One region of the Streptomyces sp. NPDC047886 genome, then DNA from elsewhere that is predicted to be linked to it. Evidence: riboswitches for the same ligand, from Rfam matches in the RefSeq annotation. Region 1 holds a riboswitch; each other region holds the start of a gene.
The links. A riboswitch is a leader RNA that binds a small molecule or an ion and turns the genes downstream of it on or off. The one in region 1 is predicted to bind cyclic di-AMP.

Region 1 (9,897 bases):
CGGACCCGTCCTGGCTCGGCTTCTACTCGTACGACCGGTTCGCGGCCGACGCGGCCGAGTGCTACCGGGACCTGAAGGCCCCGCGCCAGGTACGCCGGTTCACCGAGCAGGCGCTGTCGCGCCCGACGGAGGAATTCGTACGCTCGCACGGTTTACGTCTGGTCGTGAGCGCCGTGGCCGAACTGGAGTCGGGCAATCTCGACGCGGCGTGCGCGGCGGGCACCCGGGCGGTGGAGGTGGCGGGCCGTATCTCCTCGGCGCGTACCACGGAGTACGTACGGGATCTGCTGCACCGGCTGGAGCCGTACGGTGACGAGCCCCGGGTGGCGGAGCTGCGGGAGCGGGCGCGCCCGCTGCTGATGGCTCCGGCGTGACGGGTGCCTTCCCGGAACCGCCCCGGGCGCTCTTCGTGCTCTTCCCGGAACCGCCCCGGGCCCTGTGACGCCCGTCCCACCGGCGTCACGGGATCGCGCGTCGCTCGCCGTTCACGTGTCCCACCTGGTTTAACAGGATTGTCAGTGGGCCAGTGCACTATCTGGGGTGGGAGGTGGCACAGGTGTCCGGGTACGGCGGTGACGTGTTCGACTGTGACGTGCTGGTGATCGGCGGCGGGATCGTCGGCCTGTCGACGGCGTACGCACTGACGCGCGCAGCGCCCGGGACCCGCGTGATCGTGCTGGAGAAGGAGGCGGGACCCGCCCGCCACCAGACCGGCCGCAACAGCGGGGTGATCCACAGCGGCATCTACTACCGCCCGGGTTCGCTCAAGGCGCGGTACGCGGTGCGCGGCGCCGCCGAGATGGTCAAGTTCTGCGCCGAGTACGGGCTGCCCCACGAGGTCACGGGCAAGCTGATCGTCGCCACGGAGCGGTCGGAGCTGCCCCGGCTGCACGCCCTCGTCCAGCGCGGCCGCGAGAACGGCATCCCGGTGCGCGAGCTCGGCCCGGCCCAGATCACCGAGTACGAGCCCGAGGTGCGGGGCCTGGCCGCGATCCATGTCGGTACGACCGGCATCTGCGACTACGGGGCGGTGGCGGCGCAGCTCGCCGAGGCCTCCGGCGCGGACGTCCGGTACGGGGCGCGGGTCACCGCCGTCGACCGGCGCCCCTGGGGCGTCGCGGTCCGCACGGCCGCCGGATCGGTCGTGCGCGGGCGGGTGCTCGTGAACTGCGCGGGGCTGCACTGCGACGCCGTGGCGCGGCTGGCGGGCGACGACCCGGGGGTGCGGATCGTGCCGTTCCGGGGCGAGTACTACGACCTGGACCGGCCCGGCCTGGTGCGCGGCCTGGTCTATCCGGTGCCCGACCCGGCCTTCCCGTTCCTGGGCGTGCATCTCACCCGCGGCATCGGCGGGGGCGTCCACGTCGGGCCGAACGCCGTGCCCGCGCTCGCCCGCGAGGGGTACGGGCCGCTGGTCGTACAACCCCGGGACCTCGCCGGGACCCTCTCCTGGCCCGGCACCTGGCGGATAGCCCGCCGCCACTGGCGGTACGGGGCGGGCGAGATACACCGGTCGATGTCCAAGCGTGCGTTCACGGAGGCGGTGCGGCGCCTGCTGCCCGCGGTGGAGGAGGCGGATTTGCGCCCCGCCCCGGCCGGAGTCCGCGCCCAGGCGGTGCTGCGGGACGGCACCCTCGTGGACGACTTCCTGATCCGGGAGGCCCCGCGGACGGTCCACGTGCTGAACGCCCCGTCGCCCGCCGCGACCGCGTCGCTCCCGATCGGGCGGGAGGTGGCCCGCAGGGCGCTGGCCCACCTGGACCGGCGGCCCCGGGCGCAGGCCGAAGCGTGAGCCCGGCACCGGACCGGGCGCCGGGGACGGTGCCGAGGGCCGATGCCGAAACCGGGCGCCGAGGGCCGGTGCCAAGGAGGTACCGAGGACGGTGCCGAGGTCGACCGGTCCCGACCGCTGGCGGGGCCGGCCGGTCCCAGGCCGGTGCCGGTGCCATTCCTGGCCGTCGGAAGACATCGGAAGAGATCAGAAGAGATCGGAAGAGGTCGGAAGCGGATCCGTCGGGGGTTCGGCGGGGGCTCCGTAGAATTGGACCCACTGTGTCCGAGAAAACCGCGCTGACCGCGTCCCCCGCCCCCCTGTCCGACGGCCCGAAGCCGCTGGTCGACGGCCCGACGCGCCCGGACGTCGACACCGCCGCCCCCGACAGGGCGCAGGCGCGTGCGCGCCGGGGGAGCCGTATGTTCCCCGACGGCACCGGCCCGTCGCCCGACCCCGCCGGGTCGCACTTCGAGCGCCGCATCCGGAGCTTCCAGCCGCGCCGCAGCCGGGTCACACCCGGGCAGGGCGACGCGCTGCGCCGGCTGTGGCCCGCCTGGGGGCTGGACATCGACGGGCAGCGCACCCTGGACCTCGCCGAGCTGTTCGACGGGCTCCCGGTCGTGCTGGAGATCGGCTTCGGCATGGGCGAGGCCACCGCGCGGATGGCCGCCGACGACCCGTCGACCGGCATCCTCGCGGTCGACGTGCACACCCCGGGGCAGGGCAACCTGCTGGGTCTCGCCGAGCGGGCGGGGCTGACCAATGTCCGGGTGGCCAACGGCGACGCGATCATCCTGCTGCGGGAGATGCTGACGCCCGACGCGCTCGACGGTGTCCGCGTCTACTTCCCCGACCCGTGGCCGAAGAAGCGGCACCACAAGCGGCGGCTGATACAGCCGGAGTTCCTCAGCCTGGTCGCCACCCGGATGAAGCCGGGGGCGGTCCTGCACTGCGCGACGGACTGGGAGCCGTACGCGGAGCAGATGCTGGAGGTGCTGACCGCGCACCCGGACTTCCGGAACACCGTGCCCGACGGCGGCTACGCCCCGCGCCCGGACTTCCGGCCGCTCACCCGGTTCGAGGGACAGGGCCTGGACAAGGGTCACGTCGTCCACGACCTGCTGTTCCGCCGCGGCTGAGCCGGAGCAAAGGGTTCCGGGCGACGGCCGCACGTGTCGTGCCCACCCGGCGTGGAACACCGTCGCGCGCTGTCAGTGGTCCTCGTTAGGGTCGTCTGGTGTCCGAGCCGTCACCGCAGCACCCGCCGCCGTCACCGCAGCACGCGCCACCGCGACCGGCCGTCCCACCGACGCGACCGGCCGCGTCGCCACCACAGGAACCGGCCGCCCCGCCACCATCGGAACCGGCCGCCCCGCCCGCGCAACCGGCTGTTCCCGCGTACGAAGCCGAACCGTCGTTCGACGCCGTACCCGAGCGCGCCCGCTGGCGCTACAAGCCCCGCCGCCTGTGGCGCAGCAAGGTGGTGCGGGCGACAACCGTGATCATCGTGCTGGCCCTGTGCGCGCTGGTGATCCTCGCCCTGGTCCGTGAACAGACCGGAACCCAGGGCTTCCTGGTGGGGCTCGGGCTCGCGCTGCTGCCCGTACCGCTGCTGATGGCGGCGTTCCGCTGGCTCGACCGGGTCGATCCGGGCCCGTGGAAGAACCTGCTGTTCGCGTTCGCCTGGGGCGCGTTCGCCGCCGCGCTCGTCGCGATCATCGCCAACACGTTCGCGACCCGCTGGATAGCCGTGGCCACCGCGGATCCGGCCTCGGCGGACACGATCGGCGCGACCGTCGTCGCCCCGGTCGTCGAGGAGAGCGCGAAGGCCGCCGCGATTCTGCTGATCTTCCTCTTCCGCCGCCGGGACTTCACCGGGCTGGTCGACGGCGTGGTCATCGCCGGCTTCACGGCGACCGGGTTCGCCTTCACCGAGAACATCCTCTACCTCGGCAACGCCTTCGACGAGGACCAGGAGTTCGGGACGTCCGGAATCGAGTCCGTCACGGCCGCGACCTTCTTCGTACGGATCGTGCTGTCGCCGTTCGCGCATCCGCTGTTCACCGTGTGCACGGGCATCGGGTTCGGGATCGCCGCCGCGCTCGCCGCCCGGCGCGGCAAGGTACTGCGGGCCCTGCTGCCGGCGCTCGGACTGCTCCTGGCGATGGGGGTGCACGCCCTGTGGAACGGTTCGACCACGTTCGGGCCGTGGGGGTTCTTCGCCGTGTACGGGGCGTTCATGGTGCCCGCCTTCGGGCTGCTGACCTGGCTGGCCGTCTGGACCCGGCAGCGTGAACTGCGCACCGTGTCGGCCGAACTGCCCGCGTACGCCGCCGCCGGCTGGCTCTCGCCCGCCGAGCCCCTCGCGCTGGCCTCCATGCGGGCGCGGGGCATGGCCCGGGACTACGCGCGGCGCACGTTCGGCCCGGCGGCGGCACGGGCGGTGGTGGAGTACGAGACGTTCGCGACGTCGCTGGCGTTCCTGCGCCACCGGGCGCGCCGGGGCGCGGTCGGCCAGGACTTCGCCGCCCGTGAACAGGAGCTGCTGCACCACCTGTGGCAGCGCAAGGACGTGGCCGGCCCGTCGCTCACGTACGCGGCGCGTGCGATCGGCCGCGTATGGACGCCGCCCCCGCACCGCGACTACGGCGGCTACAACCCGTACCGGCAGCGGTAGGCGGACCGGTGGACGGACCGGCAGCCCTGGCGTCGGGGGGTGTACCGCCGGGGCTGCCGGGATTCATGGGGCCGGGCCTGGACGCGGGGACCAGGACCGAGCCGAAGCGGGGCCGGGGCTGGACGCGGGTGCCGGGGCCGGACGCGGGTGCCGGGGCCGGACGCGGGTGCCGGGGCCGGGATTCGACCCACGGCCCCGACCGGACGGCTCCGCCAGACCGTGAGCCGGGCTCCGTCAGACCGTGAGTGAGCCCGGCTGCTGCGTTCAGACCGTGAGTGCGCCAGGCTGCTGCGTCAGACCGTGAGGCCCTTGCCGCGCAGCCACGCCAGCGGGTCGATGCCCCCGCCACCCGCCGTGTGGACCTCCAGGTGCAGATGCGGACCGGTGACGTTGCCGGTCGCGCCGACCCGTCCGATGGTCTCGCCGGTGGTGACCGTCTGCCCCGCGCTGACCGTCATCGAGGAGAGGTGGCAGTACCAGATCTCGGTGCCGTCCTCCAGCTCCAGGACGATCCGGTAGCCGTACGCGCCTGACCAGCCGGCCGACTTGATGGTGCCGCCGTGCACGGCCTTCGCGGGCGTGCCCGTCGGGGCGGCCAGGTCGAGGCCGGTGTGGTAGCCGGAGGACCACATCGAACCGGCCTGGCCGTACGTCGAGGTGATCGTGTACGAGGAGGTGGGGAGGGCGTAGCTCGCGGCGAGCTTGGCCAGCCGCTCGGCCTCGGCCTTGGCTGCCGCCTCGGCCTCCAGCCGCTTCCGCTCCTCCTCGGCCGCCTTCTCAGCGGCGGTCTGCTGCGCCTTCGCCTCCGCCGCCGCCTGTTCGGCGGCCGCCTGCTCGGCGGCGGCCTTCGCCTCGGCGTCGGCGGACGCCTGCTGCTGCTCGGCCTGCTGGAGGATGCGGGCGCGCAGCGCCTCGCCGGCCCCGGCGTCCCTGTCCGCGGCGGCGCTCTGCTCATCGGTGCCGTCGGCGGGGGCGGCGAGGGAGAGTGCGGTGAGGGGGGCGGTGTTGCCGTCGCTCCCGGCCCCGGACCCGTCGGTGTCGTCGCCGGATATCAGGGAGCCGACGCCGGGCAGCGACGAGGCGTCCGGCAGGTCGGGCAGCGAGATGGAGATCGCGGGCTTGTCCTGCGCGGTGGCTATGCCACCCGCTCCGACCGCCGCGATGACACCGACGCCGAGGACGGTGGAGCTGCGGGCGAGGCCGCCGCGCTGCTTGGCGACGCGGTGCCGGCCCCGGACAGGGCGGACGGTCTCCTCGGTCGGGTTCCATTCACCGACGACGGTGTCCGTGCCCATGGTGTCCGGACCGCCCGCACCTCCCGAAGGACCGTAGGACCCGAAGTACTGGAACGGCGGGTCGAAAGACGCTTCGGGGGCAGGCCTGTTGGACGCCACGGAGGCGCACTCCTTTCCTTCCTTCTCGCCTACCGGGTTAGCTGACGGGTTCGGAGCAGGAAGGTCTCCTACGGGTCGGTTCGACCCGATTCACCCCAAGGTGGTGGTTCCCCGGTTCCCTTGCGGAATTCGGCGTACGCGCACGGCGCCGTCTCTGGCGACGGCTGGGACGACCGCGCTGCGTTATCGAACGTTAATAGACGCGGGCGCCGGATTCCAAGCCGTTCCTACTGATCATTAACACTCCTTGGCCTGGACTAACCGGGGCACAATCGGGCGCAATCGGGCGAGTTGACCTGACCTCAGAAACATTCTCCGACCACGCAGTTTCTGACCGTGCGTCAAATGTTATGCGGAGGGGTGCCTCTCACTCACAGAGAGTGGTCACTCGGCCCCCGCATGCCGTGGGCCCGGCCGGGTGACCGCCAGCAGGGCCATGTCGTCCGTCGAGCCGCCGCCCGTATGCCGCCGTACGTCCTCCACGAGAGCGTCCAGCAGCGCCTCGGGCTCCGGGAAGACCCGCCCCGCCAGCCGCGCGGCCGGATCATAGAAGGTGCCCCGCGCGTCCCGCGCCTCGGTCAGCCCGTCCGTGTAGAGCAGCAGCGTCGTACCCGGCGGGTACGGCGCCTCGTCCGCCCGGTCCGGCCAGGTCGCCAGCTCCGACATGCCCAGCGGCAGCGCGTGCTCGGCCGGCTCCACCGCACCGACGCCCCCGTCCGCGTACAGCAGCAGCGGCTCGGGGTGGCCCCGGTTCACCACCCGGACCACGCCGTCGCCGTGCGGAATCTCGGCCAGTACGGCGGTGGTGAACCCCTCGAAGACATCGAGCCCGTCGCGTCGCGTGCCTTCCCGGGCCAGCGCCCGCTCCAGCCGCAGGGCCACCGCCTCCAGCGAGCTCTCCTGCTCGGCCGCCTCCCGGAACGCGCCGAGCACCACGGCCACCGCCTCCACGGCGCCCATGCCCTTGCCGCGCACGTCGCCGACCACCAGCCGCACCCCGTGCGGGGTGTCCTGCACCGCGAACAGGTCGCCGCCGATGAACGCGTCCGCCTGCGCCGCCTCGTACCGCGCTGCCACCCGCAGTCCCCCGATCCGCTCGGCGGGCGTCGGCAGCACCGCCCGCTGCGCCGTCTCGGCGATCTCGCGGGCCGACGCGAGCCGCTCGCTGCCCCGGCGTACGACCCGGTTGATGAGCACCGCGAGGGCCGCGACCGTGATCACGGTGAGGATCTCGGTGACGGCGGGCCCCCGCTCCAGCGGGCTGTAGAGCTGATGCGGGCCCACGATGGCCAGGACGGCGAAGAGACCGGTGACGAGCGTCCGCACCTGGTCGAACAGCGAGGCGGCGATCAGCGGGGCGGCGACGAAGAACGGCACGGCCGTGAAGGGCGGCGGGGTGGCCCAGTCGTAGACCACACCGCAGACGATCAGCAGGGCGGGCAGCACACGGACGAGCCTCCGCGTCCAGGCACCACCTCCACCGCCCCCGGCCCCCGAACCGGCACCACCGTCGCCGTGGCCGCCGCTGCCGTGGTCGTGGCCGTGGCCGTGGCCGTGGCCGCCGCTGCCGCCGTCCTGGCCGCCGGACCCTGCTCGCTGCGCCACTCGTGCTCCCCTGCCGTCCCTACGGCTGCGGACGGTAACCGCGCCGCATCCGGCCGGACCTTAGCCGCGCCGCACAGCCGCCGACCATCCGCCGAGCGGCCGACCGGAAAGCCAGAGCGGCCGACCGGAAAGCCAGGGGGAAGCCAGAGAGAAGCCTGGGGGCGAGACCTCGAGGAAGCCAGGGAGAAGCCAGGGGGCGAGACCTCGAGGAAGCCAGGGAGAAGCCAGGGGAAGCTACGGGCAGGCCACGGGGAAGACCACGGGAGAACCCGGGAATACGACGAAGGCCCGGTGCGCAATGCACCGGGCCTTCGTCTTCAGTAGCGGGGACAGGATTTGAACCTGCGACCTCTGGGTTATGAGCCCAGCGAGCTACCGAGCTGCTCCACCCCGCGTCGGTGAACACCACCTTACGCCATCCGGAGCACGACCGTTCACCATTTACCGCCGGGGCCGATGTGGCATGGATCTCCCCACGGCACCACACCGCCCGGCACGGCCCCGGACGCACGAGTGCCCCGGCCGCTGAAAAGCAGCCGGGGCACGAACCCCCTGGTCGACAACCGCCTCTCGGCGTTTCGACCTGGTAGGCCCTGTGGGACTCGAACCCACAACCAACGGATTAAAAGTCCGCTGCTCTGCCAATTGAGCTAAGGGCCCTCGACGGGTCATCCCCGAGCATAGCCCGCCGAAGCCCGTGAGCCGATCGGGTATCGGCTCACGGGTCCGGGTGTTACTGGGTGTCAGCCGTTGCGCTTCCAGCGCGGCTTGTCGTCACGGCGCCCGAAGGAACCGGTGGTCGAACCACGGTGGTCGTCACGGCGGCCGTACGGGCGGTCGTGGCCGGCCGAGCGGAAGCCGCCGCCCGACGGACGCTCGTCACGGCGGTCGCGGTTGAACGGACGGTCGTTGTCCCGGCGGAAGCCACCGCCCGACGGACGCTCGTCACGACGGTCGCGGTTGAACGGACGGTCGTTGTCGCGACGGAAGCCACCACGGTCACCGCCACGGTCGTCACGGCGGTCGTTGTCCCGGCGGAAGCCGCCACCCGACGGACGCTCGTCACGACGGTCGCGGTTGAACGGACGGTCGTTGTCGCGACGGAAGCCACCACGGTCACCGCCACGGTCACCGCCGCGGTCGTCACGGCGGTCGTTGTCCCGGCGGAAGCCGCCACCCGACGGACGCTCGTCACGACGGTCGCGGTTGAACGGACGGTCGTTGTCCCGGCGGAAGCCGCCGCCCGACGGACGCTCGTCACGACGGTCACCGCCACGGTCGTCACGGCGGTCGTTGTCCCGGCGGAAGCCGCCACCCGACGGACGCTCGTCACGACGGTCGAAGCCACGGTCGCCGTCACGGCGGTCCCGGCGGTCGAAGTTGCCCCGGTCGTCACGCCGCTCGCGGCGCTCGTACGACGACCGCTCCTCGCGCACCGGCTGCGCGGGCTGCTGCTGCTCCGCGACGGCCGCCTCGACCTCGGCCTCGGCGGCCTGCGTCACCTCGGCGACGGCCGCCTCCGGGTCGTCGCCCCGCTCGCGCGCGGCGCGGGCGACCAGGCGGTCGGCCTCCTCGCGGAGTTCGACGGCGCGGCGCTGCAGCCGCTCCAGCTGCTTGGTCAGGTCGGCGACCTCGCGCTCGGCCTGCTTGGCGGCGTTGTTCGCGGAGTCGGCCTGGACCTCGGTCAGGGACCGGGCGCCGGTGATCTCGGCGACCTCCGGGTCGAACGCCCCGGCACCGCCGACGATGTGGCGCGAGGCGTCGACGCCCGCGTCCTCCATGAGGCGGAAGATCTGCCGGCGCTGGTGCGGCAGCGCGAGCGAGACGACCGTGCCGGACTTGCCGGCACGGGCGGTACGGCCCGAGCGGTGCAGGTAGTCCTTGTGGTCACCGGCCGGGTCCACGTTCAGGACCAGGTCGATGCCGTCGACGTGGATGCCGCGCGCGGCGACGTCGGTGGCGACGAGCACGTTCACGTACCCGTCCTTGAAGTCGGCCAGGGTCCGCGTACGGGCGCCCTGCGTCATGCCGCCGTGCAGCGCGTCCGCCTTCACGCCCGCGTCCCGCAGCTGCTCGGCGACACGGTCGGCGCCGAGCTGGGTGCGGACGAAGATGATGGTGCGGCCCTTGCGGGCGGCGATCGCGGCCGTGACCGGCGCCTTGTCCTTGGGCTTCACGACCAGGACGTGGTGGGTCATCGTCGTGACGTTGCCCTGGGCGCTGTCGACCTCGTGGTTGACCGGGTCCTTCAGGTAGCGCTTGACGAGGGTCGCGATCTCGTTCTCCATGGTCGCGGAGAAGAGCATGCGCTGGCCGCCGGCCGGGACCTGGTCCAGCAGCTCGGTGACCTCGGGCAGGAAGCCCAGGTCGGCCATCTGGTCGGCCTCGTCCAGGATCGCGACCTGGACCTGCTCCAGGGAGCAGGCGCCGCGGTTGATGACGTCGCG
Region 2 (9,897 bases), on a different contig from region 1:
GCACCTTCACGCGCGCCGAGCGCGCGGGCGCGTGCCCGTAACCGTGCGCCCGCGTCTCTACCCGCGCACCGGGTCCGGGGCCGGGAGTCCGGAGTCCCGGGTCCGCAACCGGGGTCCACAATCCGGGGGTCCACAATCCGGGGGTCCACAATCCGGGGGTCCACAATCCGGGGTCCGCAGTCCGGGGTCCGCAGTCCGGGGTCCGCAGTCTGGGGGCGCGGGCGCGGGCGCGGGCCGCGGACGGTCGTGCCGTCGCACGGGTTCCGTACACGGTGCGGCCGCGTATCAGCCCGCTTCCGGCGCCACGCCCCGCCTCGCGTCCGGCGACGTACGCCGGCCGCCACCCGCAGTCGCCGCCCACCCGGCTCGACTCGCGGCCGCTCGGGACGCGTCCCGCCCCGGGCCAGGACGGGACGCCGCGGGACGGGGCAGGGGGCGCCGAGCCGACCGGCATGGCCGACCGGGACGGCTACCCGGCCACCGCGCGGCGGTCGTGCTCTTCGCTCGGAAGTCGAGCCGGCGGGCACGCGATCCCTCCGACGGCGCCCTCACGGGCCGTCACCGATCACCCGCGAGGTCGAGATCGCGCCGGGGCCCCTCGGCGGGGGCCTGCGTCGGCCGGGGCCCGCGCCACGGGTGGGCGATGTGCTGGGACACCTCACGCCACCACGGATCCGCGGGCAGCTTCCCCGCAGGCTCGAACGGCTCGCCGGGACGGGGGAACGCCGCCGTCTGGCCGGCCTCCTCGGCCGCGTCCTTCGTCCACTCCCCGGGCTCCGCCCAGGCGTGGAGAGCCAGGTTGAAGGTGGCCCAGTGAATCGGGAGCAGCACCCCGCCCGGCCGGCCTCCCTGCAGGTCGAGATGGGCCCGCACTCCCTCAGCCGGCGACATGTGGATATCGGGCCAGGCCCCGGGCAGCGGCGTGCGGTCCAGGTGGTTCTCGGGCCAGAAGTCGCTGTACGCCCCGATCTGGATCATCGTGGCGTCGAACGGCCCGTGGGCGGCGCCGATGTCCTGGAATCCGGGGAAGTAACCGGTGTCGCCGCTGTGGTAGATCCGGTGCTCGGGCCCCGTGACGACCCAGGACGCCCACAGGGTGTGCTGCTGGTTGCGCAGGCCCCGGCCGCAGAAGTGACGGGCGGGGGTCGCGGTGAGCCGCAGGTCGCCCACGTCCGTCGACTCGTTCCAGTCCAGTTCGCGCAGCCGGGACGGGGCCACGCCCCACCGCTCCAGATGGGCGCCGGCTCCGAGCGGCACGGCGAAGAGGGTGTCGGTCGTCGCGAGCGCGCGGATCGTGGGCAGGTCCAGGTGGTCGTAGTGATCGTGCGAGATGACGACGGCGTCCACCGGGCCCAGTGCCGCCAGCGGCAGCGGGACGGGGTGCAGCCGCCGGGGCCCGGCGAACGAGAAGGGCGAGCAGCGCTCGCCCCACACCGGGTCGAACAGGATCCGGCGCCCGTCGATCTCGGCGAGGACGCTGGAATGCCCCATCCAGGTGAGGCGCAGCCCCGAGGACGGTGGCCCGGCCAGGTCGGCGGCGGTCGTGGAGTGCAGGGGTATCGCGTCGGCGGGGGCGCGCCGACGGCGTGACTCCCTGTCGAAGTAGATCTTCGCGAAGTCGACCGCCGAGCCCTTCTGTCCGCGCCGGGGGCCGTCCGGGTTCCGGAACACGCCGTCCGCGAAGTTCGGCGAACGGAGGATCCGCTCCAGGCGCTCTCCCGTGGCGTCCGCGCCGAAGGCGGCGGGCCGCAGGGAGCGCAGGCGGGAACGCAGCCGGTTGCGCACCGGGCGCACAGCGTCAGCGCCGGTCACAGCACCTCCAGGGGCTCGAGTCCTTCCATTATGGGCAGGGGGTGCGACAACGCGGCCGGGGATCTTTCGCGGGGCCGGCCGCGGGCGGACGCGGCCCGGCAGAGGCGGTGGCGGACACGGCCCGGGGGCGGAGGCGGAAGCGGGCGGAGGCGGAAGGCGGGCCCGGAGGCGGAAGCGGGAGGCGCGGTCTGGGCCGTACGCGGCAGCGGCGGCCCGGGGCGACCGGCCGCGCTGGAGCGCGGAACGCCGGCGCGGGACGTCCCGGGCGGGCGGCCCGCGCCGGCGCCGTCCTCTACAACGGCATCAGGTCCGGGCGCTTGGCCGACACGTGGTCGCCGGACGACTCGCCGCGCAGGCGGCGGCCGATCCACGGGACCAGGTACTCGCGGGCCCAGTTGATGTCGTCGCGGCGCTCCTCCAGCGGGCCGCGCGGCGGGAGCGGCGGCCACGGCTGGTCGGGGTCGGCGGGGACCTCCAGGCCGAGGACCTGGCCCGCGCGGAGGGCGACCCGGGTGTGGCCCTCGGCCGACAGGTGCAGCCGGTCGCCGTCCCAGGCACGCCTGTCCTGGACGGACCTGAGCGACCACAGGTCGAGCACCGGGCAGCCGTAGCGGTCGGCGACCGCCCGTACGTGGCCGTTGTAGGTGGCGATCTTGCCGCGCAGATGCCGCAGGACGGGTACGCCGCGCGTGTCGAAGCCGGTGGTCACGACGACCGTGCCGACGACGGCGGCGAGTTCGGCGACGGCCCGTTCGAAGCGTTCGGCGACGTCGTCGGGGTCGCTGCCGGGCCGGATGATGTCGTTGCCGCCCGCGCAGAAGGTCACGAGTTCGGGGGCGAGCTCCTTGGCGCGCGGCACCTGCTCCTCGACGATCTGGTCGAGGAGCCTTCCCCGTACGGCGAGGTTGGCGTACCGGAACGACTCGGGCTCCGGGATGCGGTCGGCGAGCAGGACCGCGAGGCGGTCCGCCCAGCCGACGAACCGCCCGTCGGGGCCGGGGTCGCCCACGCCTTCGGTGAAGCTGTCGCCGATCGCCACGTACGACCCGAATGCGTCACTGTCTCTCAATGTCGAATCGTCTGCCACGGGAGCACATCTTTCCCCGGTGGATGTGACCTACGCGACCGTAAGGAGGGGTTGACGGGAGGTGATCTTTACCACCGGTCGGGATCCGGCCAGGCGGGAAGGGGGCCGTGACGCGGTTCTGCCCGGCACCTCGCAGGTGGTGCCGGGCAGAACCGTGTTCAGGAGTGCGCGCCGGAAGCGCGTCCGGGGGTGCGTCAGATGGCCACGCCGTGCTGGCGGAGGTACGCCAGCGGGTCGATGTCCGAGCCGTAGCTCGGGCTGGTGCGGATCTCGAAGTGCAGGTGCGGGCCGGTGGAGTTGCCGGTCGAGCCGGACAGGCCGATCTGCTGGCCGCCGCTCACGCTCTGACCGGCAGAGACGGACAGCGAGGAGAGGTGGGCGTACTGCGAGTAGGCGCCGTCGGCGTGCTGGATGACGACCTCGTTGCCGTACGCGCCGCTCCAGCCGGCCGAGACGACGGTTCCGGCGCCGACGGCCTTGACGGTGGAGCCGGCGGAGGCCGCGAAGTCCACGCCGGTGTGGTAACCGGAGGACCACATGGAACCGGAGGCACGGTACGGGGTGGTGACGCCGGCGGAGACCGGGGAGGTCCAGCCGGAGGCGGTGCTCTGGGCGGCCTGGGTGGAGCCGGAGTCCTGAGCCGGCGCGGGGGCCGGGGACTTGGCGGCGGACCGCGAGGAGCGGGTGTCGGCCTTCCGGGTGTCGGCGGCCTTCTTCTCGGCCTTCGGCTTGGCGGCCTTCTTCTCGGCGGCCTTGGCCTTGGCGGCCTTCTGCGGGGTCGCCTTGGCGGTGTTCTTCGCGCCGAGGGTGAGCTTGAGCCCCGGGTGGATCAGCGACGGGTCCTCGCCGATGGCCTCGCGGTTGTCCTGGTACAGCTTCTGCCAGCCGCCCTTGACGTTCTTCTTGTGGGCGATCTTGGCGAGGTAGTCGCCGGCGACCACGGTGTACGTCCGGGGCGCGGGCTTCGCGGCATCCAGCGCGGCCGGGGCGGCGGCGGGGGCGACGGTGACGGAGGCGACCGTCTGCGCGGCGGTCGGGGCGCTCTGCGGGGCGGCGTGGGCGCCGGTCGCACCGAGGAGCGGCAGCGCGATGGCGGCGCCGCCCGTGCCGGCGGCGACGAAACCGCGGGTGAGGGAGCTGGACTTGGGACGGCGGTGCTTACCCTTCGCGGGCATGGCGAATTCCTCTCCGGCGCCTGCGAGGTGAGCTGTCGGGTTCGGGCTGGAGATGCCCGGTCGCGCGGTGGCGCGACTTCACCCCGAGCCGTCCGGGAATTCCCGTCCGGCGTACTACCTGGGTCCCCCGCTCCTGCCACACGTGGGTGGGTGCGAATTCCGGGCGGCGGCAGGATTCGGCGTTCCGTCCGGATTGACCGTGACCGTAAACGAGTCAGGACGACGGGAACAAGCGGATGGTTTCAGCCGCCCTTTCCCGTCGATGAATTCGGCTCGGAATTCCGGTCACCCTCCGTCGATTACGGATCATGAATTCCCGCCGTGGGCATGGGATTTCGGCGGGGCGGCCCACCACGGACCGTCACGTTTATGACGCTGCTCACGTGGTCGGACCCATCTCCCTTGCTACCGGGGCACGTTATGCCTTATACGCCAATTCGGACAGAAGGCCCATGAGGCGACGAGATCACATGAACGCGAGCAAGTGGAATCAACGGCTCGGAGTCGGACCACGGCCGCCTCCCGATCGCCGTACGACCCCATGGGCAAATCATGGTGAATAAGGACAGACCGCCGCATCGGGCGTCGCTGTCGACTCGGGGGCCGGTGCGGCGCCCGCTGCGGTCGTCGCGCCCGCCCGAACCGGTGCAACATGGGACAATTGCCTACATGACGGATGTCGAACTCGTCAGCGGCGATACACCGCCATCACCCGGGCCACGGATGTACGAGCCGCACGGAGATGATTGCCCCAGGAACCGATGTCGTATCGTCAGATCCGCGACATCGTCGGCGGCCGTCGCCGACGGCAGACACGGAGGAGCCCCCGTGACGCAGCAGCTCCCGCACGTCCCGTCGTCGACCGAGCCCGAGCTGAGCGGGGTGCGGAACTTCCGCGATGTGGGAGGGCTGCCGACCATGGACGGGCGCCGGGTGCGCCATGGCCGGCTCTACCGCAGCGGGCACCTCGCGCACGCCACCGACGGCGACACCGTGTTCCTGTCCTCGCTGGGGCTCCACACCGTCTTCGACTTCCGCAACGCCGCCGACCAGAAGCTGGAGGGTCCGGACGTCGAGCTGCCCGGCGTACGGAACGTGAACATCCCGCTCACCGACCCGGCCGACGGCGCCGAGTTCTGGACGATGGTGCGCGACGGGGACATCCACCAGCTGCGCGATCTGCTGGCCGACGGCAAGGCGGCGGCGAGAATGACCGACGCGTACCGCGCCATCATCACCACCCGTACCGCCGAGCACAGCCAGGTGCTCCACGCGCTCGCGGAGGACAGCGTCCCCGCGCTGATGCACTGCGCCGCCGGCAAGGACCGGGCCGGCCTGTCCATAGCGGTGGCCCTGCTCGCGGTGGGCGTGGAGCGCGACGCCATCGAGGAGGACTACCTCAAGTCCAACGACCCGCACCGCCGGTACAAGGTGCGGCGCGGCGCCAACGCCCCCGGCGGCATGTCCCCCGAGGTGATGGAGCTGCTGAGCCCCCTGTTCGACGCACGGGCCGAGTACCTCGCCACGGCCTTCACCGCGATCGAGGAGACCTGGGGCACGACCGAGCGCTACCTCACCGACGGCCTGCGCCTGACGCCGGCCACCCGGGAGCGGCTGCGCGACCGTCTCCTCGACGGCGACTGATCGCCCCGGCGCCTGCCGGGCGCGCCTCGCGCACCCGCCCGGAGCGAGCCGCCTCGCCCGGCTGCGGGGCGCCGCCTCACCGGTTCTGGCCGCCGAGCAGGAACAGCAGGTAGAGGAAGGCCGCGAAGAGGTGGCCCGCCACCAGATAGGCGAAGAGCCGGATGATCAGCCCACGGGGGAATCTCCGCTCCTCGTGGGTGGGCGGCAGGGCAGCCGGGTTCTCGGACATGACGCACCTCTCGGGCAGGTCGCCCTCCCGCTGACCGGGGGGCGGGGAAGGGGGAGCGGATCAGCGCCGGTGGGTACCGCCGCCGAGGCACAGGTCGGCTGCCGCGCTCCGCAGCAGGGTGTGGACGAACAGCAGCTCGGCGCCGCCCCGTCCGGCGGCCCTGATGCGGTGCGGGGTCAGCGAGTCGAACTGGGCGCTGTCGCCCGGGTCGAGCACATGCACGGCGTCCCCCAGCGCCAGCCGCACCCTGCCGTGCAGGACGTACAGCCACTCCTCCCCCGGGTGGACGCGGACGGTGTCGTCCCGGCCGTCGGCGGGCGGGGCGGGCAGCTGGACGCGGAGCGCCTGCATGGCGCGGCCGGCCCCGCCCGCCTGGTGGTACGTCCAGCCGTCCGCGACGACCGGCTCGGCGCGCCCCGCGCGAACGATCGGATCACGTTCGGGGGCGGCCTCGCCCAGCAGCTCGGAGACCGTCGTACCGTAGACACGAGCGAGGCCGAGCAGCATCGGCAGGGAAGGCTGGCGACGGCCGGTCTCCAGCCGGGACAGATGCGCCGGGGACAGTCCGGCGCGCTGCGCGGCCGCCTCCAGCGTGAGGCCTCGGCGGCGGCGCAGGCCGCGCAGCCGCGGTGCGACCTCGGGCAGCGCCTCGGCCCCCTCGCCCTGGGGAGTGCTCATGCGTCCATTGGGCCAGGAATTCTCCTGTGGGGCAATTTTCTTGCCCCACAGGCAAAAACCGGCGCTCTGCCCGCCGGCCTCAGCGGTTGGCGACCGCCTGCTTGACGAGGTTCTTGCCGAACTCCCAGATCAGCCCGCCACCGCTGTGGGCGTCGTCCATCACCTCGGTGAACGCGGCCACGAACCGGTTCACCTCGCGCTCCCCGATGGTGAGCGGCGGGATGAGCTTGATCACTTCGAGGTGGTCGCCGGAGACCTGGGTGAGGATGCGGTGCCGTTGCAGCAGCGGCACGACCACCATCTGCGCGAAGAGTCCCTTACGGGCGGCCTGGAGCATGGTCCAGCGGCCACGCAGCCCCAGCGACGACGGCCGGCCGAACTCGATGCCGATCATCAGGCCGCGCCCGCGCACGTCGTGCAGCAGCTCGTAGCGGTCCACGAGCGCAGCCAGCCGTGACTTCAGCAGCTCCCCGGTACGGCGGGCGTTGGCCACGATCTCCTCGTCGTCCATCACCGCCAGCACCGCGAGACCGGCCGCCATGGCCTGGGCGTTGGCGCCGAAGCTGGCCGAGTGCACCAGGACCCGGTCCATGGACGAATAGACCTTCTTGAAGATCCAGTCCTTGCCGAGGGTGGCGCCGACCGGCACGTAGCCGCCGGAGAGCGCCTTGGCGACGCACACCAGGTCGGGTTCCACGCCGTCCTCGTGCTGGTAGGCGTAGAAGTCGCCGGTCCTGCCGAGGCCGGTCTGCACCTCGTCGGCGATCAGCAGCGCCCTGTGCCGGTGCAGCACCTCCTGGGCGGCCCGGAGGAAGCCGGGCGGCGCGCTGTGGACACCCTTGCCCTGGATGGGTTCCACCACGAACGCGGCGACGTCGCCCCGCTTGAGTTCGCGCTCCAGGGCGTCCAGGTCGCCGAGCTCGATCGCGGTGTCGGGCAGGAGCGGGCCGAACCCGTCCCGGAAACCCTTCTCGCCGTTGACCGACAGCGAGCCGGCGGTCAGCCCGTGGAAGGCGTGCGCGCAGTGCACGACCCTGGGTCTGCCGGTCGCGCAGCGGGCGAACTTCAGTGCTGTCTCCACGGCTTCGGTGCCGCTGTTGGAGAAGAACACCCGGTCCAGGTGCGGCGAGTGGGCGAGCAGCCTCTCGGCGAGCAGGCCGGGCAGCGGCGGGCAGTCGAACCGGGTGAGGTCGGCCAGGGAGGCGTCGAGGGCGTCGTGCACCGCCTTGCGGACGACGGGATGGTGCCTGCCGAGCCCCATGACGCCGAACCCGGCGAGCATGTCGAGGTAGTCGTTGCCCTCGGTGTCCCAGAAGTAGGCTCCCTCGGCCCGTTCGTAGACCTTGTCGAAGCCGATGGCGCGCAGCATGCGGGGCAGCTGGGGGTTGAGGTGCCTGGCGTGCAGTTCGTAGCGCTCCGCAGAGCGTTCAGCGAGCAGTCGCGCCAGGTCGAACTCCTTCAGAGGGCCCGTGCCCGGTCCCGCGTCAGGCTTGGCGTCGACGGCGGTGGCCGCTGCCGGCGCCGGGGCCCCGGCCGCGCGCGGCGCCACGCCCCCCGTCACCTCCGGCGCCACGTCCGGTACCACGCTCGGTTGCACGTGCTGTTCCACGTGCCGTTCCACTGCCCTCGCCCCGCGCGGTCCCCTCGCCCGGCGGTCGTCAGTCACGGGTGCCCGAGACGGTCTCGCGGGCGGCGCGCAGCGACTCGCGCAGCGACCCCATGGTGGCCAGGACGGCGGTGGGTTCGTAGCCGCAGTGGGCCATGCAGTTGGCGCAGCGCGGGTCCTTGCCGCGGCCGTACCTGCTCCAGTCGGTGTCCTCGATGAGCTCGCGGTACGTGGAGACGTATCCGTCGCTCATCAGGTAGCAGGGCCGCTGCCAGCCGAAGAGGGAGTAGTTGGGAATCGCCCACGCCGTGCAGGCGAAGTCGGCCTTGCCTTCGAGGAAGTCGAGGAAGAGCGGCGAATGGTTGAGCCTCCAGCGCCGCCTGTTGCCGCCCGCGAACGCCTTCCTGAACAGTTCGCGTGTCTGCTCAACGCCGAGGAAGTGCTCCTGGTCGGGCGCCTTCTCGTACGCGTACGCGGGCGAGATCATCATCTCGTCCACCTTCAGTTCGTCATTGAGGAAGTTGAGCACCTCGATGACCGTCTGCGGGGTGTCGGTGTTGAAGAAGGTGGAATTGGTGGTGACCCGGAATCCGCGCCGCTGGGCCTCCTTGATGGCCTCCACCGCCTCGTCGAACACCCCTTCCTTGGCCACCGACTCGTCGTGCCGTTCCCGCAGGCCGTCGATGTGCACGGCGAACGCGAAGTACGGCGAAGGGGTGAAGTCCTCGATCCTCTTGCGCAGCAGCAGGGCGTTCGTGCAGAGGAAGACGTACTTCTTCTTCGCCACCAACTGGCGGACGATCTCGTCGATCCTCGGGTGCATCAGGGGCTCGCCGCCGGCGATGGACACCATGGGCGCCCCGGACTCCAGCACCGCTCCGACCGCCTGGGCGACCGGCATGCGCTGCTTCAGCACTCCGGCGGGGTGCTGGATCTTGCCGCAGCCCTCGCACTTGAGGTTGCACGCGTAGAGGGGTTCCAGCTCGACGATGAGGGGGAACTTGTCGCGCTTGCGGAGCTTCTGTTCGAGCAGATAGGTCCCGACCCGGAGGGTCTGGCGAAGCGGCATGGCCATCTGGCTCACCTCCTGGGGAGCAGCAAGGAACGGTGCCATTCGAAGAATGCGGGAAGGACGGCACGAAGAACACGGAAAGCCGATATTCCACCGCGTACCGTGCCGATGCGGACCAGTTCGTGCTCCGGGGCGTCCACGACCACTCGTACGGCGGCAACCGGGCGCGGTCCCCGGCCCAGCGCGGTGCGCAGGGTCGCGGCGGACTCCATGTCGACGGCGAGGGCGCCGGTGGCGCGCAGCGCGGCGCGCTCCTGTCCGCGGACGACGTGGTCGGAGCCGGTCAGCGGGCCGGTGTGGACGGTACGGCCCGGTACGGCGCGGGCGACGGCGTCGACCAGCAGCTCCGTACCGGTGCAGACGGTGACCCCGTCGGCGCCGCGCGTCTCGTCGGCGACGACCAGGTCGCCGGGGTGCATGCCGGGGGCCAGCCCGGCGCAGAAGCCGGAGGCGACGACCGCGGCGCCGCGCAGCGGACCGGTCAGGGCGGCGGTCACGGCGCGGCGCGCGTTGACGGGACCCATGCCGGTGCGGACGACCGTCACGGGGCCGAGCGCGCCGCCGCGCAGTGCGAACCGCTCGATGCCGAGCGCG
Region 3 (9,897 bases), on a different contig from region 1:
CGGTCGGCAGGTCGGGGCCGGGCACGTACCGCATCAGGGTCTCGAGATCCGCGCCCGGGTGCTTGATCAGGTGCCGGGCGGCCGCGATGACCTCGCCGAGGTTGTGCGGCGGCATGTTGGTCGCCATGCCGACCGCGATCCCGGAGGCGCCGTTGACCAGCAGGTTCGGGAAGGCCGCCGGCAGGGCGACCGGCTCCCGCTCCTGCCCGTCGTAGTTCGGCGTGAAGTCGACGGTGTCCTCGTCGATCGACTCGGTCATCAGCGACGTCGCGTCGGCCATGCGGCACTCGGTGTACCGCATGGCGGCCGGCGGGTCGTCGTTGCCGAGCGAGCCGAAGTTGCCGTGGCCGTCGACCAGCGGCAGGCGCATGGAGAACGGCTGGGCCATGCGCACCAGCGCGTCGTAGATCGACGCGTCGCCGTGCGGGTGGAGCTTGCCCATCACCTCGCCGACGACACGGGCGCACTTCACATACCCGCGCTCGCGGCGCAGGCCCATCTCGTTCATCTGGTACACGATCCGGCGGTGCACCGGCTTCATGCCGTCGCGAGCGTCCGGCAGGGCCCGGGAATAGATCACCGAGTACGCGTACTCGAGGAAGGAGCCCTGCATTTCGTCGACGACGTCGATGTCGAGGATCCGCTCCTCGAAGTCGTCGGGCGGCGCGGTCTTCGTGCTGCGGCGGGCCATCGCTGCTGCGGCTCCTTCACCAACAAGATTGCTCTGACGCGGACCATTGTGGACCGTCGCACTGACAACGCCGACCGCGACCCGGACAGCGCGGCCGTCCGCGGTCCCGCAGCCGCGCTCTCGGCGGTCCCGGACGGCGGCCGCCAGGCGCCATGTCGGCGGTCCCGGACGGCGGTCCCGCAGCCGCCACGTCGGCGGTCCCGGGCGGCGGTCGCCAGCCGCTCATGTCGGCGGTTCCCTCTGCGGGCCTGTCGGCGGTCCCGAGACGATCACGGGCGCGGCCGGCGCCGAGGCCGAGGTCAGGATCATGCCCGTTCGCGACCCGGAAGAGGGACGTCGGGATCCACCGGGAACTTCGCGGGGCGCCGGTGCGCTTGCATACAGTGGCAGGACTTTTCCATATCGCGATCGAAGGGACGTACATGCCCATGGGTCACACGGCCACAGCCCAGGCCGGCTCCGGCGGCCTGACAGCGACCGAGCACCGGCTGGCCAACGGCCTGCGCGTGGTGCTCTCCGAGGACCACCTGACCCCGGTCGCCGCGGTGTGCCTCTGGTACGACGTCGGCTCGCGCCACGAGGTCGAGGACCGCACCGGCCTCGCCCACCTCTTCGAGCACCTGATGTTCCAGGGTTCCAAGCAGGTCCAGGGCAACGGCCACTTCGAGCTGGTGCAGGGCGCCGGCGGCTCGCTCAACGGCACCACCAGCTTCGAGCGGACCAACTACTTCGAGACCATGCCCGCCCACCAGCTGGAGCTCGCCCTCTGGCTGGAGGCCGACCGCATGGGCTCGCTCCTCGCCGCCCTGGACGACGAGTCCATGGAGAACCAGCGCGACGTGGTCAAGAACGAGCGCCGCCAGCGGTACGACAACGTGCCGTACGGCACGGCCTTCGAGCGGCTGACTGCCCTCGCGTACCCCGAAGGCCACCCCTACCACCACACGCCCATCGGCTCCATGGCCGACCTCGACGCCGCCACCCTCGAGGACGCGCGGAACTTCTTCCGTACGTACTACGCGCCGAACAACGCCGTCCTGTCGGTCGTCGGCGACATCGACCCGGAGCAGACGCTCGCCTGGATCGAGAAGTACTTCGGCACCATCCCGGCCCACGACGGCAAGCCGGAGCCGCGTGACGGCACGCTCCCGGAGATCATCGGCGAGCAGCTCCGGCACGTCGTCGAGGAGGAGGTGCCGGCCCGCGCGCTCATGGCGGCCTACCGCCTCCCGCACGACGGCACGCGCGAGTGCGACGCCGCCGACCTGGCGCTCACGATCCTCGGCGGAGGCGAGTCGTCCCGTCTGCACAACCGGCTGGTGCGCCGGGACCGTACCGCCGTCGCCGCCGGCTTCGGCCTTCTCCGGCTCGCCGGCGCCCCGTCGCTCGGCTGGCTGGACGTGAAGACGTCCGCCGGCGTCGAGGTGCCGGACATCGAGGCCGCCGTGGACGACGAGCTCGCCCGGTTCGCCACCGAGGGACCCACGGCCGAGGAGATGGAGCGCGCCCAGGCCCAGCTGGAGCGCGAGTGGCTGGACCGGCTCGGCACGGTCGCGGGCCGCGCCGACGAACTGTGCCGCTACGCGGTGCTGTTCGGCGACCCGCAGCTCGCGCTGACCGCCGTCCAGCGCGTGCTGGACGTCACCGCCGACGAGGTCCAGGCCGTCGCGGCCGCACGCCTGCGCCCGGACAACAGGGCCGTACTCGTCTACGAGCCGGTCGACGCCGACGCCGAGTCCGGTACCGACACCGACACCGACCAGGAAGAGGGGGCGGACCGGTGAGTGACGCTGCCGTGTCTTTGACCAGCATGGAATTCCACCCGCAGCCGCAGCCGGGCACCGCCCGGCCGTGGGCCTTCCCGGCCCCCGAGCGCGGCAGGCTCGACAACGGCCTGACCGTGCTGCGCTGCCACCGGCCCGGCCAGCAGGTGGTGGCCGTCGAGATCGTCCTCGACGCCCCGCTCGACGCCGAGCCGCAGGGCCTCGACGGCGTCGCCACCATCATGGCGCGCGCCCTGTCGGAGGGCACCGACAAGCACACGGCGGAGGAGTTCGCCGCCGAGCTGGAGCGCTGCGGGGCCACCCTCGACGCGCACGCCGACCACCCCGGCGTACGGGTCTCCCTCGAGGTCCCGGTCTCCCGGCTGCCCAAGGCCCTCGGGCTGCTCGCCGAGGCGCTGCGGGCGCCCCTGTTCGCCGACGACGAGGTCGACCGGCTCGTGCGGAACCGGCTGGACGAGATCCCGCACGAGACCGCCAACCCGGCCCGCCGCGCGGCCAAGCAGCTGTCCGCCGAGCTGTTCCCGTCCGCAGCCCGTGTCTCGCGCCCGCGCCAGGGCACCGAGGAGACGGTCTCGGGCATCGACTCCGGGGCCGTACGCGCCTTCTACGAGGCGCATGTACGCCCCGCGACGGCCACCGCCGTCATCGTGGGCGACCTGACAGACGTCGACCTCGACGCGGTGCTCGCCGACACCCTCGGCGCGTGGACCGGCGACACGGCCGAGCCGCGCCTGATGCCGCCGATCACCGCCGACGACACCGGCCGGGTCGTCATCGTGGACCGGCCGGGCGCCGTACAGACGCAGCTGCTCATCGGCCGTATCGGCGCGGACCGGCACGACCGTGTCTGGCCCGCCCAGGTGCTCGGCACGTACTGCCTGGGCGGCACCCTCACCTCCCGCCTGGACCGGGTGCTGCGCGAGGAGAAGGGCTACACCTACGGGGTGCGGGCCTTCGGCCAGGTGCTGCGCTCCGCGCCCGACGGGACGGGCGCCGCGATGCTCGCCATCAGCGGATCCGTGGACACGCCCCACACCGGCCCGGCGCTGGACGACCTGTGGAAGGTGCTGCGCACGCTGGCCGCGGAGGGTCTCACCGACGCCGAGCGGGACGCGGCCGTGCACAACCTGGTGGGCGTCGCCCCGCTCAAGTACGAGACGGCGGCGTCGGTCGCGGCCACCCTCGCCGACCAGGTCGAGCAGCACCTCCCGGACGACTACCAGGCGCGGTTGTACGCCCGGCTGGCCGAGACCGGGACCGTCGAGGCCACCGCGGCGGCCGTGAACGCCTTCCCGGTGGACCGGCTTGTCACCGTGCTCGTCGGCGACGCGGCACAGATCAAGGAACCGGTCGAGGCGCTGGGCATCGGTGAAGTGACGGTCGTCGCCGGCTGATCGGAGCCCGCCGAACAGCGCCTACCGCACGGCGCTCGCCGAAGCGTGCCTGCCCGCACAGCGCTCGCCGAGCGGTGCCTCGCCCGACGTCCGGGCGTGGAACTGGCGCGAAACCGGCGCAGAACGGACGAACCATCAGGAACTCCGGCTTCCATCAGGAAGCCGGAGTTCCATTTGCGTGGCCGTATATGTCCGGTTTATTGGAGAGGTTGACTGTCTGACCTGTGGCATGCGCTACAAAAAACCGTGTTCGTTTGGTGATTGAAAGATCGGCCGCTTAGCGTCTGATGCGCTGTCCGACCGGTTCACCGCCGCACCCGCGGCACCGGGCAGCCATCGCCGAGTCCCCGTCAGGCGCGAGCCTGGGGAGCCGGGGACCCACACGTCCCTGGGGTGAATCGGACGCCTTCGCACCGCGCGGAGGGGCCCGTAGGAGACCTTCCTGCTCCGAACCCGTCAGCTAACCCGGTAGGCGAGAAGGAAGGAAAGGATCAGCCACTACATGGCGTTCACCCGTGCCACCGGGAAGCACCGTGCCTCGAACCGCCTGACGCGCAGGGGCGCTCATGTCGCCGGCGTCGCGGCTCTCGCCACCACCGGCGTCATCGGCAGCCTCGCCGCCCCGGCGTTCGCCGCCGACGCGGACGACAGCAGCCGCTCCCTGGAGGACACCGGCCTCAACCAGGCCGTGATCACCGACGCGCTCGCCGACCAGGTCGACGTGCAGGCGGCCGCCCAGGAGCGGGCGGCCGTGGAGGCCCAGCTGAAGGCCAGGGCCGAGGCCGAGGCCAAGCGCAAGGCCGAGGCCCGCGTCAAGGAGGCCCGCGCGGCCGAGGAGCGTGCCGCCCGCGAGGCCGAGCGCAAGCGCCTCAACTCCTTCCAGCTCCCCGTGGCGGGCTCGTACGTCACCACCGCCTACAAGGCGGGCGGGTCCCTGTGGTCGTCCGGCAGCCACTCCGGTGTCGACTTCCGCGCCGCGTACGGCTCCTCGGTCGTCGCCGTGGGCTCCGGAACCGTCGTGGAGGCCGGCTGGGCCGGCGCGTACGGCAACAACATCGTGATCCGTATGAACGACGGCACGTACACCCAGTACGGCCACCTCGCGTCGATCAGCGTCTCCGTCGGTCAGACCGTGGTCCCCGGCCAGCGGATCGGCGTCTCCGGCTCGACCGGCAACTCGACCGGGCCGCACCTCCACTTCGAGGCCCGCACCAGCGCGGACTACGGCTCCGACGTCGACCCCGTCGCCTATCTGCGGGCCCGCGGCGTCAGCGTCTGACCCCGCCTCCCCGACTGGACTCCGCAGCCGCACCGCGCCCCGCAGCCGCACCGCGGCCCCGCAGCCCGCGACCCGTACCCCGCGCTCCGCGTTCCGGCGCGGTCGGCACCTCTCCCGAAGCCCCGGCTCCTCGCGAGCCGGGGCTTCGGCATTGTCGTCGGTCGGCCAAAAGATATCCGTGGATGCCGTGAAGGCGTCGGAAATCGCACCTCGTTGCAATAGAGTCACGGGACGGGTGGAGAACACCCGAGTTTCGCGTGGATTAAGACCAGGTCTAAGCGGATCAAAATCGGAGGTTCGGTATGCGCATTCCGGCGCACTCGGTATGCACGGCGATCCGCGACGACATCGTCTCCGGCGTCTTCCCGCGGGGCAGCCGGCTCACCGAGGAGCAGCTCGCGCGCCGCTACGGCGTCTCACGCGTGCCGGTCCGGGAGGCGCTGCGGACCCTGGAGTCGGAAGGGTTCGTCGTCACGCGCCGGCACGCGGGGGCGTGCGTCGCCGAGCCGACCGAGCAGGAGGCCGCCGACCTGCTGGAGATGCGCGCGCTCCTGGAGCCGCTGGGTGCCGCGCGCGCCGCCCAGCGCCGTACCGACGCCCATCTGAAGGTCCTGCGTGGCCTGGTGAGGCTGGGCCAGGAGCGGGCCCGTCGCGGCCAGGGCGAGGACCTGCGGTCGCTCGGCGCCTGGTTCCACGAGACGCTCGCGCAGGCGTCCGGCAGTCCCGCGCTGACGGCGCTGCTGACCCAGCTGCGGCAGAAGAGCGCCTGGATGTACGCCGTCGAACAGCCCGCCCTGCCGGTCGAGGCTTGGGCCGAACACGGCGCGATCGTGGACGCGGTCGCGCGTGGCGACGCCGAACGGGCCCGTGCGCTGACCGCCCTGCACGCCGAGCGTTCCTTCGGCACGTACCGGCTGCGCCGACCGGACCGGGGTGAGCGGGCCTCCGGGCGCGTGAGGACTTCGCAACATCCTGTAAACAGTGCGAGTGCCGGGAATTAACAGTGCCGCCGTATACAAAGAGAATGCGGCCGGAGGTGAATTCAGGCTGCCCGAAAACAGTCTGAATAAAGTGCCCTGCCGTGTCCGGGTCTTTTGGAATCGGACGCGCATAACGCGAACGACCCGAGTAAGCGGTCCCTAGGCGACCCCGGAAAGCGGACGGGGTGAAGGGGGACGGCGACGGCACAGGACGACCGGGCACGACAACGGCGGAGCCGCACCGCCCGGAGGTCCGGGGCGGTGCGGCTCCGCCGTACAGGGGTTCGGCGCTGTGCCCCGCGGGGCGGCCGAGGGGGTGCCGGAGGCTCAGACGGTCTCGGGAAGCTCCTCGAGGCCCTCGGCGACCAGCTTCGCCAGGCGGTCCAGGGCCACGTCCGCGCCCTCCGCGTCCGAAGCCAGCACGATCTCCTCGCCGCCCTGCGCGCCCAGGCCGAGCACCGCGAGCATCGACGCGGCGTTCACCGGGTTGCCATCGGCCTTGGCGATCGTCACGGGGACGCCGGCGGCCGTGGCGGCACGGACGAAGATGGAGGCGGGGCGGGCGTGCAGGCCCTCGGCCCAACCGACGTTGACGCGGCGCTCAGCCATGGTGTTGCCCTTCAATCCTAGCGGTTGTCTAGACCAGTCTCTCATGTCCTGCGGGGTGCTCGAACCGGGCCATCGGCCCCTTCTCGTCCACCGTCCGGCCCTGCCCGACGGCCGACCGACCCTCCCTTGCCTCGCCCTGCTCCCGAGCACCTACGCGACCGGTGTCCGCACCGTACCCTTGGCCCATGCGGAACCCGCCGGATCAGACGGATCAGCCGGATCACCCGGATCGGCCGGACCATGCGTACCCCGACCACTGGGAGGCCGACGTGGTGCTGCGTGACGGCGGCACCGCACGGATCAGGCCGATCATGACCGACGACGCCGACCGCCTGGTCAGCTTCTACGAGCAGGTCTCGGACGAGTCTAAGTACTACCGGTTCTTCGCACCCTACCCCCGCCTCTCCGCGAAGGACGTACACCGCTTCACGCACCACGACTACGTGGACCGGGTGGGCCTGGCGGCCACGGTCGGCGGCGAGTTCATCGCCACCGTCCGGTACGACCGGATCAACGAGCGGGGTCGGCCCGCCACCGCGCCCGCCGACGAGGCCGAGGTCGCCTTCCTGGTCCAGGACGCCCATCAGGGCCGTGGCGTCGCCTCCGCGCTGCTCGAACACATCGCCGCGGTCGCCCGCGAACGCGGCATCCGGCGGTTCGCGGCCGAGGTGCTGCCCGCCAACAACAAGATGATCAAGGTGTTCACGGACGCCGGGTACACCCAGAAGCGCAGCTTCGAGGACGGCGCCGTACGCCTCCACCTCGATCTGGAGCCCACCGACCGGTCGCTCGCCGTGCAACGGGCCCGCGAGCAGCGGGCCGAGGCCCGGTCCGTGCAGCGGCTCCTCGCACCCGGTTCGATCGCCGTCGTCGGTGCCGGCCGTTCGCCCGGCGGCGTCGGCCGCACCGTTCTGCGCAACCTGGTCGACGCCGGGTTCTCCGGCCGCGTGTACGCGGTGAACCGCGCCCTGCCGGAAGGCCCGCCCGGCGGCCCGCCGGCCACCATGGACGGCGTCCCCGCGTACCGCTCCGTCGCCGACATCGGCGAGCCCGTCGACCTCGCGATCGTCGCCGTACCCGCGCAACGGGTCCCGGAGGCGGTCGCCGACTGCGGCGAACACGGCGTCCAGGGGCTGGTCGTCCTCTCCGCCGGCTACGCGGAGAGCGGCGCGCCGGGCCTCGAGCGGCAACGCGAGCTCGTACGGCAGGCCCGCTCGTACGGCATGCGCATCATCGGGCCCAACGCCTTCGGCGTCATCAACACCTCGCCCGACGTCCGCCTCAACGCGTCGCTGGCACCGCAGCTGCCGGCGCGGGGACGGGTCGGACTGTTCACCCAGTCCGGCGCCATCGGCATCGCCCTGCTCGCCGGACTGCACCGGCGTGGCGCGGGCGTGTCCTCGTTCATCTCGGCCGGCAACCGCGCGGACGTCTCGGGCAACGACATCCTCCAGTACTGGTACGAGGACCCCGACACCGATGTCGTCCTGCTCTACCTCGAATCCATCGGCAACCCGCGCAAGTTCACCCGGCTGGCCCGCCGCACCGCCGCCGTGAAGCCCGTGGTCGTGGTGAAGGGCGCCCGGCACAGCGGCAGCGCACCGGCAGGACACGCCGTTCCCGTCACTCGCATCCCGCACGCCACGGTCTCGGCGCTGCTGCGCCAGGCGGGCGTCATCCGCGTCGACACGGTCACCGAACTCGTCGACGCGGGTCTGCTGCTGGCCGGACAGCCGCTGCCCGCCGGGCCCCGGGTCGCCATCCTCGGCAACTCGGAGTCGCTCGGGCTCCTGACGTACGACGCGTGCCTGACCGAAGGGCTGCGCCCGCTGCGGCCGCGCGACCTCACCACCGCCGCCACGCCCGAGGACTTCCGCGCGGCGCTCGCGGAAGCCCTCAGGGACGACGCGTGCGACGCGGTCGTGGTCACCGCGATCCCCTGGGTCGGCGAGAACGGGGCGACGGAACTGTCGGACGAGGGCGAGGTCCTGGCCGAGGCGCTGCGCGAGGCCTGCGCCGCGTCCCCCGCCAAGCCGGTCGTCGTCGTCCATGTCGAGCTCGGCGCGCTCGCCGACGCGCTGACCGTCGCCACGAGCACGGCGCCGAGGCCGGAGGAGCCGCACACCGCGCCCGAAGCGCCACACGCGGCCCCGACCGCCCCGACGGACCCACGAAGCGCCCCCGCCACACCCACCCCATCAGTCCCACCCGCCCCATCAGCCACACCCGCCCCTCCAGCCGCACCGACCCCGGCAGCCCCCGTACCGTCGGCGGTCACTCCGGCCCCACCCGCCGTGGAAGCACCACTTCGTGAGCCCGGCCCCATCCCCGCGTACCCCGCCGCCGAGCGCGCCGTACGGGCGCTCGCCGAGGCCGTGCGGTACGGGCAGTGGCGCCGGCAGTCCGCCGACCCGGGGCGCGTGCCCGAGTACGAGGGCATCGACGAGGCGGGCGCCGCCGCGCGGATCGACCGGCTCCTCGGCCCGGACGTGGGGGAGCGCGGCATCACCCTCACCCAGGGCGACGCGGGCGAGCTGCTCGCGCGTTACGGCATCCATGTCCTGCCGACCCTGCCCGCCCCCGGGCCCGACGAGGCCGTCCGGGCGGCCGCCGGCCTCGGCTACCCGGTCGCGCTCAAGACCACCGCGCCTCATCTGCGGCACCGCCCCGACCTCGGCGGTGTCCGCCTCGACCTGGCCACCGAGGAGCAGCTGCGCGCCGCCTTCGCGGAGCTGACAGACGCACTGGGCAAGCCGGAGGAGCTCCAGCCGGTCGTCCAGGCCATGGTCCCGCGCGGTGTCGACACGGTCGTACGGGCCGCCATCGATCCGGCGGTCGGCGCCGTCCTGTCCTTCGGCCTCGCGGGCGCGCCGTCCGAGCTGCTCGGCGACATGGCCCACCGGCTGGTCCCCGCCACCGACCGGGACGTCGCGGAGCAGATCAGGTCCATCCGCACCGCTCCGCTCCTGTTCGGCTGGCGCGGCTCGGCCCCGGTGGACACCGCCGCCCTGGAGGAGCTGCTGCTGCGGGTGTCCCGGCTGGTGGACGACCACCCGGAGGTCGTCGCCGTCGGTCTGGAGCCGGTGGTCGTCGCTCAGCAGGGCCTCGCCGTACTCGGCGCGACGGTCCGTCTCGCCCCGCCACCCGCCCGCACCGACCT

Region 2: it holds a riboswitch for cyclic di-AMP, as region 1 does, so the genes downstream of both, ACGF5U_RS21275 (peptidoglycan DD-metalloendopeptidase family protein) here and ACGF5U_RS15010 (M23 family metallopeptidase) in region 1, are expected to answer to the same signal.
Region 3: it holds a riboswitch for cyclic di-AMP, as region 1 does, so the genes downstream of both, ACGF5U_RS24900 (M23 family metallopeptidase) here and ACGF5U_RS15010 (M23 family metallopeptidase) in region 1, are expected to answer to the same signal.

Annotation. Positions count from the first base shown of each region.
Region 1 is NZ_JBIDCF010000003.1:752,762-762,658, reverse strand. It holds gene ACGF5U_RS15030 (collagen-like protein) at 1-374, shown strand, start outside; gene lhgO (L-2-hydroxyglutarate oxidase) at 557-1,792, shown strand; gene trmB (tRNA (guanosine(46)-N7)-methyltransferase TrmB) at 2,194-2,913, shown strand; gene ACGF5U_RS15015 (PrsW family intramembrane metalloprotease) at 3,012-4,451, shown strand; gene ACGF5U_RS15010 (M23 family metallopeptidase) at 4,745-5,845, opposite strand; cyclic di-AMP (ydaO/yuaA leader) riboswitch at 5,857-5,990, opposite strand; gene ACGF5U_RS15005 (PP2C family protein-serine/threonine phosphatase) at 6,230-7,450, opposite strand; tRNA gene ACGF5U_RS15000 (tRNA-Met) at 7,772-7,845, opposite strand; tRNA gene ACGF5U_RS14995 (tRNA-Lys) at 8,035-8,110, opposite strand; gene ACGF5U_RS14990 (DEAD/DEAH box helicase) at 8,194-9,897, opposite strand, start outside.
Region 2 is NZ_JBIDCF010000006.1:167,546-177,442, reverse strand. It holds gene ACGF5U_RS21285 (MBL fold metallo-hydrolase) at 559-1,812, opposite strand; gene ACGF5U_RS21280 (SGNH/GDSL hydrolase family protein) at 2,105-2,899, opposite strand; gene ACGF5U_RS21275 (peptidoglycan DD-metalloendopeptidase family protein) at 3,094-4,074, opposite strand; cyclic di-AMP (ydaO/yuaA leader) riboswitch at 4,079-4,233, opposite strand; gene ACGF5U_RS21270 (tyrosine-protein phosphatase) at 4,903-5,718, shown strand; gene ACGF5U_RS21265 (DUF6126 family protein) at 5,795-5,947, opposite strand; gene ACGF5U_RS21260 (helix-turn-helix domain-containing protein) at 6,008-6,625, opposite strand; gene ACGF5U_RS21255 (aspartate aminotransferase family protein) at 6,705-8,087, opposite strand; gene hpnH (adenosyl-hopene transferase HpnH) at 8,284-9,306, opposite strand; gene ACGF5U_RS21245 (1-hydroxy-2-methyl-2-butenyl 4-diphosphate reductase) at 9,312-9,897, opposite strand, start outside.
Region 3 is NZ_JBIDCF010000008.1:103,832-113,728, forward strand. It holds gene ACGF5U_RS24885 (DNA topoisomerase (ATP-hydrolyzing) subunit A) at 1-691, opposite strand, end outside; gene ACGF5U_RS24890 (M16 family metallopeptidase) at 1,120-2,475, shown strand; gene ACGF5U_RS24895 (M16 family metallopeptidase) at 2,502-3,869, shown strand; cyclic di-AMP (ydaO/yuaA leader) riboswitch at 4,197-4,358, shown strand; gene ACGF5U_RS24900 (M23 family metallopeptidase) at 4,372-5,148, shown strand; gene ACGF5U_RS24905 (GntR family transcriptional regulator) at 5,451-6,149, shown strand; gene ACGF5U_RS24910 (HPr family phosphocarrier protein) at 6,456-6,737, opposite strand; gene ACGF5U_RS24915 (GNAT family N-acetyltransferase) at 6,923-9,897, shown strand, end outside.